2 regions of the Alkalihalobacterium sp. TH-98 genome follow, and region 1 is predicted to be linked to the other one. Evidence: a T-box and tRNA genes for the amino acid it is inferred to sense, from the RefSeq annotation. Region 1 holds a T-box; the other holds one or more tRNA genes.
What was found. A T-box is a leader RNA that pairs with one kind of tRNA and senses whether it is charged. The one in region 1 lies ahead of AC2VNP_RS15695 (valine--tRNA ligase), so its partner is inferred to be a tRNA-Val.
Positions count from the first base shown of each region.

Region 2: it encodes a tRNA-Val, which carries the amino acid that the T-box ahead of AC2VNP_RS15695 (valine--tRNA ligase) is inferred to sense. The anticodon was not compared.

Region 1 is NZ_JBYCKM010000045.1:2,986-6,408, forward strand. Features, by position in the region: gene AC2VNP_RS15685 (hypothetical protein) at 1-70, shown strand, start outside; gene ysxE (spore coat protein YsxE) at 67-1,098, shown strand; T-box leader at 1,620-1,905, shown strand; gene AC2VNP_RS15695 (valine--tRNA ligase) at 2,055-3,423, shown strand, end outside.
Region 2 is NZ_JBYCKM010000045.1:294,078-297,500, forward strand. Features, by position in the region: gene AC2VNP_RS17075 (ATP-binding protein) at 1-845, opposite strand, end outside; tRNA gene AC2VNP_RS17080 (tRNA-Val) at 1,115-1,190, shown strand; gene AC2VNP_RS17085 (helix-turn-helix domain-containing protein) at 1,660-2,034, opposite strand; gene AC2VNP_RS17090 (hypothetical protein) at 2,235-3,275, shown strand.

The DNA of each region.
Region 1 (3,423 bases):
TGACCGCCGGCAACTCGTTTTGAGCCTACTCAATTGGCTAAAAGAAGATAGAAAGAAGGTGGCCACATGACCAATCGAGCTTTATTAGATCGTTATGCGCCTATCCTGTTTCATTACGACTTGTATCCTGAGCATATTGAGAGTTGGGGGAAAGTCCAACAAGTACAAACAAACCGCGGAATGTTTGCCTTGAAAGAAGCTCATATGAATCGTCAGCAAGGCGAACTTTTCGTTCAAGCGATGCGGAAATTAGATCGGTTAGGGTATCGTCAATTGATCCCTATATTGCCTACAAAGTATGGAGAATATGTCCTTTCAACAGATGATCGAACCTACTATTTAATGCCGTGGATAGAAGAGGAACCATATCAGGGACGTACGTCTAGAGAAGAAAAAATTATGGACCAACTCGGTATCATTCATCGACTAACTGCGAAAACGGATGATTATCCAAAAGAAACGATTGATGAAGCTTATCAATCATTATTAAGACGATGGGATATGCGTAGACTAGATTTAGAACGCTTTGCAGATCAAGCTGAAGGAAAAACGTATATTTCTCCCTTTCAATTATCTTATTTAACACACGTTCATCAAATGTTACTTATGGTCGAAGATGCTAAGCGCCATTTGAAAAATTGGTATGATATATGTGTTGAAAAAGGGAAGTATCGTACGGTTTTATGTCACGGTAAAGCATCAAGAAAGCATACGATTTTTAATGCGAACGGCGAGCCCATTTTATTTAACTTTGAACGTGCCTCAATGGATACACCTGCCCGTGATCTAGCATTATTTTGCCGGCAATCGTTTGGTTATAACCTTTGGGATGAAGAAGAGATGGTTCGTTGGTTTGGAACGTATGACCGAAACATCTCATTACTAGATGAGGAAAAAGAGTTGCTGTTTGGCTATTTATGCTTCCCAGAACCTGTACTATTTTCATTACAACTGTACTTGCAACAAAACCAAGATAAACCTGAAATCTATCATGTCCAAAGACTAGAGAAACGTTTTCATATGATGAGAAAAGTGCAAAGGTTAAAAGGATATTTAATAAAAAAAGAAGAACAAACACCGCAATTTGAACAACAATAAAAGGCTGTCCCAAAAGTGTCTAAGCTCCTTGCCTAGAGATATAAAGAAATCAAAAGTTAGTGTCTTTATATCAGTTAGGCTTAGGGGGCTTTACACAAACAAATGGGACAGCCTTTTATATGGAACCCTTTCCACTTTGGCACGTATCGTTAACCTTAAATAATTCCGGCGAAAAATAATCCATATAAAAGTGCCATTAAAGCTAGTAAGATGACATCAAAGGATGTTGGAAAAAGCAAGGTTCGAAAAAACTGAAAGCATAGAAGTGGAAACAGGATCTGTATTAGAGCTAAACGTAGTTTTACTAACCATAAAGGTGGTCGAAAACGCTTATATCGCTTTGGCATATCGAGGCTCCTTCCTAGAACAGTCTTTCTATATACATATGCATAGGCTGTATTCATGTGAAATCAAGAGCCCATGCATAAAAAAAGAAAAAATTGGCGATGCTTTTATTGACGAAAAAGTATCGAAAAAGGTAGAATAATATGCAGAACCCGATTTTTTGAACTTCCATATACATAAATGCTTAGATAGGGAAGAGTAGGTTCAGAACCCTTCAGAGAGAAAAATCAGTCGCTGAGAGATTTTTCAGGATGTATGAATTGAACGTCACCCTTGAGCAGCTCTTTTGAACGAGTTAAGTGAAAGTATTGTCCGCTTACAATGGAACAAGCGGAAAGAGACTTTATCATTTTTCTGCTAGTAGATCGAGTCGGCAGATGCCGTTACCTGAATGAAGTGTGTAAGCTTTTTTAGCTTGCAAACAAAGGTGGTACCGCGAATACAACTCTCTTCGTCCTTTGAGGTGGAGGGAGTTTTTTGATGTTTTACGGCACTTATCGTGTGTAATCACCGGTTAAGTTGCCTTGTAAAAAGCAGAAAAAGCAAGGCTTGAACCTATTTTTAATTAGAGGACAGCCAATTCTTTCTATACATATAAAGGAGGTCACAAAATGGAAAATCAAGAATTAACAATGCCAACGAAGTACAGCCCGCAAGATACTGAAGCAAAATGGTACCCATTTTGGGTCAATGGTAAGTTTTTTGAAGCTACAGGAGATGAAGCAAAGAAACCGTATACGATTGTCATTCCACCACCAAACGTAACAGGGAAGCTTCACTTAGGTCATGCTTGGGACACGACTTTACAAGATATTTTAATTCGTACGAAACGAATGCAAGGGTACGATGCGCTTTGGCTGCCTGGAATGGACCATGCCGGTATCGCCACCCAAGCAAAAGTAGAAGGTAAGCTTCGTGAAGAAGGACTGAGCCGTTACGATTTAGGTCGTGAAAAGTTCCTCGAAAAATCGTGGGAATGGAAAGAAGAGTATGCGTCACATATTCGCCAGCAATGGTCTAAGCTTGGACTAGCTCTAGATTACTCTCGTGAACGTTTTACGTTAGATGAAGGACTATCTAAAGCCGTTCGTGAAGTTTTTGTCCGCTTATATGAAAAAGGCTTAATCTACCGCGGAGAGTACATTATTAACTGGGACCCGCAAACAAAGACAGCCTTATCCGATATCGAAGTTATTTATAAAGACGTTCAAGGTGCGTTCTATCATATGAAATATCCGCTTGTTGATGGCAGCGGCTCTATTGAAGTAGCTACCACACGTCCAGAAACAATGCTTGGAGATACAGCGGTTGCGGTTCATCCAGAAGATGACCGTTATAAGCATTTAATTGGTAAGAAAGTAAAACTACCTATCGTTGGCCGTGAAATTGAAATTGTCGGTGATGATTACGTTGATATGGAATTTGGTTCAGGTGCCGTTAAAATTACACCTGCACATGACCCGAATGACTTTGAAATTGGAAATCGTCATAATTTAGAGCGTGTACTTGTTATGTCGGAAGACGGCAAGATGAATGAGAATGCAGATAAGTATCAAGGAATGGATCGTTTCGAGTGCCGTAAGCAAATCGTTAAAGATCTTCAAGATATGGGTGTGCTTTTCAAAATTGAGGAACATACACATTCGGTCGGTCATTCCGAGCGTAGCGGGGCTGTTGTTGAACCTTATCTTTCAACCCAATGGTTCGTTAAAATGGAGCCGCTAGCAGAAGCAGCCATTGAACTGCAAAAATCTGAAGGAAAAGTAAACTTTGTTCCAGAACGTTTTGAAAAAACATATCTTCACTGGATTGAGAACATCCGTGACTGGTGTATTTCTCGCCAATTATGGTGGGGACACCGTATTCCAGCGTGGTACCATAAGGAAACGGGTGAAGTGTATGTTGGACATGAAGCACCAGCAGATATTGAGAACTGGGAGCAAGATCAAGACGTATTAGATACGTGGTTCTCATCTGCCT
Region 2 (3,423 bases), 290 kb from region 1:
TGAATGACTTCTTCTTCTTCTTTTTGTGGCTTAGCTAAAGAGAGGTAATCAGTAATTATATATTGGGCACGATCTAACTCTTTAAGCATAATACCATAGTAATTTCGGTTTTTGGAATCTACTTTTTCATCATTTTGAAACATTTGAATAAACCCTCGCACTACCGTCATCGGATTTCTGATTTCATGAGCAATGGAGGCGGCAAGTTCACTGACTAATTTCATTTGTTCCATACCTTCCATTTCCCTTTTTAGAAGCATATGGCGTTGATGATGTTCTATAAAATAAATGGCTCCCCATATCGTAAAGGTGATAAACATAATAGCCAGTGTATAATAATGAAAGATTTCAGAAATATCTACAGAACTATGAATATGTAAAAGGAATACCCCTGAAGCAACAATAATCATCGCAAATATAGAGGAAAAAATCGTTCCATATACTAATCGCTGTTTAAAATTTCCTTTTCGGTAAAATGGCAGAAGATAGATCATAGTAATAAAAATAATACATTCGATAATCAAAAATGCAATAAGGCCATAATTAATACCGAGGAATAAACGAGAGAGAATGATAAGTATACTCGTTACAATCCCAGCAGGTAAGCCGCCGTATAGGTAACTCAGAATTAAAGGAACAGCCCGCATATCAATAAAGAAAAGATTATCTCCTATTAAAAACGGAAACAACATACAAAAAAAGGCAGGGATACTGAAAATAACGCCAATAATAAGCGGTTGTATGCTAAATTTAAATTGTTGAAGCTTTTCAACTAAGAAAAATTGATAGAAAAAAATAGTCACTACAATAAATAAAAAATTGAGTAGAAGTTCTTCGATACCCACCTGCTGTTCCTCCTTGTTGAAGGGAAAAATACTTACCTTTTTATTAATGATATACCTTTTTCTGGCTGTTTTCTATGAAAATTTTATAGTAATAATAAAAATTCGTCTTTATAATAGGCCCTTAAGTGGATATACTAGATAGAGCAGAGTAAAGGAGTGGAATTCATTTAATAAAATGGAGTTCTCCTATTGGACGGAATTGTTTTTAAGTAGTTGACATCGCAGCGCGTATGTAGTATATTTATTTTGTCGCCAATAAAGCGATCTATGATCCGTTAGCTCAGCTGGGAGAGCGCCACCTTGACAGGGTGGAGGTCGAGGGTTCGAGCCCCCCACGGGTCACCATACATATGAAGCTTAAACCCCTTGCGTAGCAAGGGGTTTTTTTGTTATATGCAAATTTCTATATTTTTTAAAATGAGACTGAGAAGGCGATTTGCAAACCTTTAGTGGGGTAAAGTGGAATTTGATAAAATGGCAATTTAATATACCTAGTAGTAACGATAAATGTGATGAAAATTAATAGCTAAACTCACTTATAATCTTAGTGACATATAATTAATATAAAAAAACGCTTGGAAACGGGGTTTAAATTTAAATTGTTTATAATGCTCTACTTACTTGAAGTACATTCTTTCACAGAGCTAGTAAAAGTAGAGGTTGTTTTAATTCGTAGTATGGTTGTACTGCGCATTAAAAACTAGTACATAACTGTAGTTTTTTAAATATATTTTTTAAGGATAATATTTAATAACAAAAGAGATTATAGTAAAATAATTTAATATGCTAAATAATAAAATAATTTATACATAAATTATTGCATATTCTTCATTATTCTTTTAGCTTTTATAAAATTAAATGTTTCTTTTAGTAACGCCTCGTCTACGATTTCATCCTCAATAATGAGTTTGTACGTTCCTTGCAGTAGTCCTATATCAGATATTAGGTAATAAGCATCGGAATTTTTATCATCGGCAAGGATAGGACTATTCGAACACCCTACTAAATAATCAATGGAAACGTTAAATGTAGTAGCAATTTTTTTCAATGTCTCAGTTTCTGGAGAACGAATACCGTTTTCGTAACCTGAGACAGCGACCTTTGAAACACCAAGTTTATCTCCTACTTCTTGCTGGGTTAATCCGTTTTCTTTTCTTAAACGTTTAAACCTCGATTTAAAGTCCGGCATGAATAGCGTTCCTCCTTATTAAAACAGTGTGCTTCTAGTTAATTATACCATTGTAATAAAAATTAGTTAACTATGAGTTATCTTAGTAAAAAAGTTATCTTTTGGATAAAAAGTTATTGACTGTTAACACATGGTTAACTATACTAATTTTTGTGAGTAAAATAGATTAATACAAAAGTATTGAAAAGGGGAAATTATTTATGAGAAAATTCAAAAAAATAGGATCAATTTTAGGAGCTGTATCTTTAGCCTTAGCATTAACTGCATGTTCGCAGGAAACAGCAAAACCTGCTGAGTCAGCACCTATGGAAGAGAAAGTTGAACAAATTACAGCTGCAGAAATTGCCGAAGTACAAGCTGCATGGGGTAAAGGACTTGTTGACATTAGCACCGCCTATGCCGCAGGCGAGGACTACGGTACTATCGCTCAAGGTGTCCTTGATAGTCTGTATGGCTATGCGGACGGAACTGTTTTGTTTAAGCCAACCCTTACGCAAGCACCATATACATTCAGATTTACTGAAGAGGGCGCAGCAGCCTACTTTATCGGCACAGAGCGCTCGCAAGACGGTTTTGCCCTAAAACCTTGGACTGCTGTAGAGTTCGACTCTAACGGACAATCTTTTATAGACTCGGATAGCGCTATTTGGATGGGTAATGTACATATTACAAATGACAAAGGCGAAATAGTCACCGTCGATAAAACGTTCGGCTATTACAGAGACGCAAACGGTGATGTAAGAATCAACCTTCACCACTCAAGCCTGCCAGTACAAGAAGTTGAACAAATTACAGCTGCAGAAATTGCCGAAGTACAAGCTGCATGGGGTAAAGGACTTGTTGACATTAGCACTGCTTATGCCGCAGGCGAGGACTACGCTACTATCGCTCAAGGTGTCCTGGATAGTCTGTATGGCTATGTAGACGGAACTGTTTTGTTTAAGCCAACTCTTACGCAAGCACCACATACATTCAGATTTACTGAAGATGGCGCAGCGGCCTACTTTATCGGCACAGAGCGCTCGCAAGACGGTTTTGCCCTAAAACCTTGGACTGCTGTAGAGTTTGACTCCAACGGACAATTTATTATAGAAGCGGATAGCACTACTTGGATGGGTAATGTACATATTACAAACGACAAAGGTGAAGTAGTCACTGTCGATAAAACGTTCGGCTATTACAGAGACGCAAACGGTGATGTAAGAATCAACGTTCACCACTCAAGCCTACCAGTTCAATAGGATAAGAATAATCATACCCGACCAAGGTATTAGCTCTTTATTCAACAACACGGAGAAGGACACAGTCCCTCTCCGATTTTTGAGAAACTCCACTTTTTTTCGAAGTGGGGTTTTTTCTTTATACAAACACTTACTATTCGTACAAGAA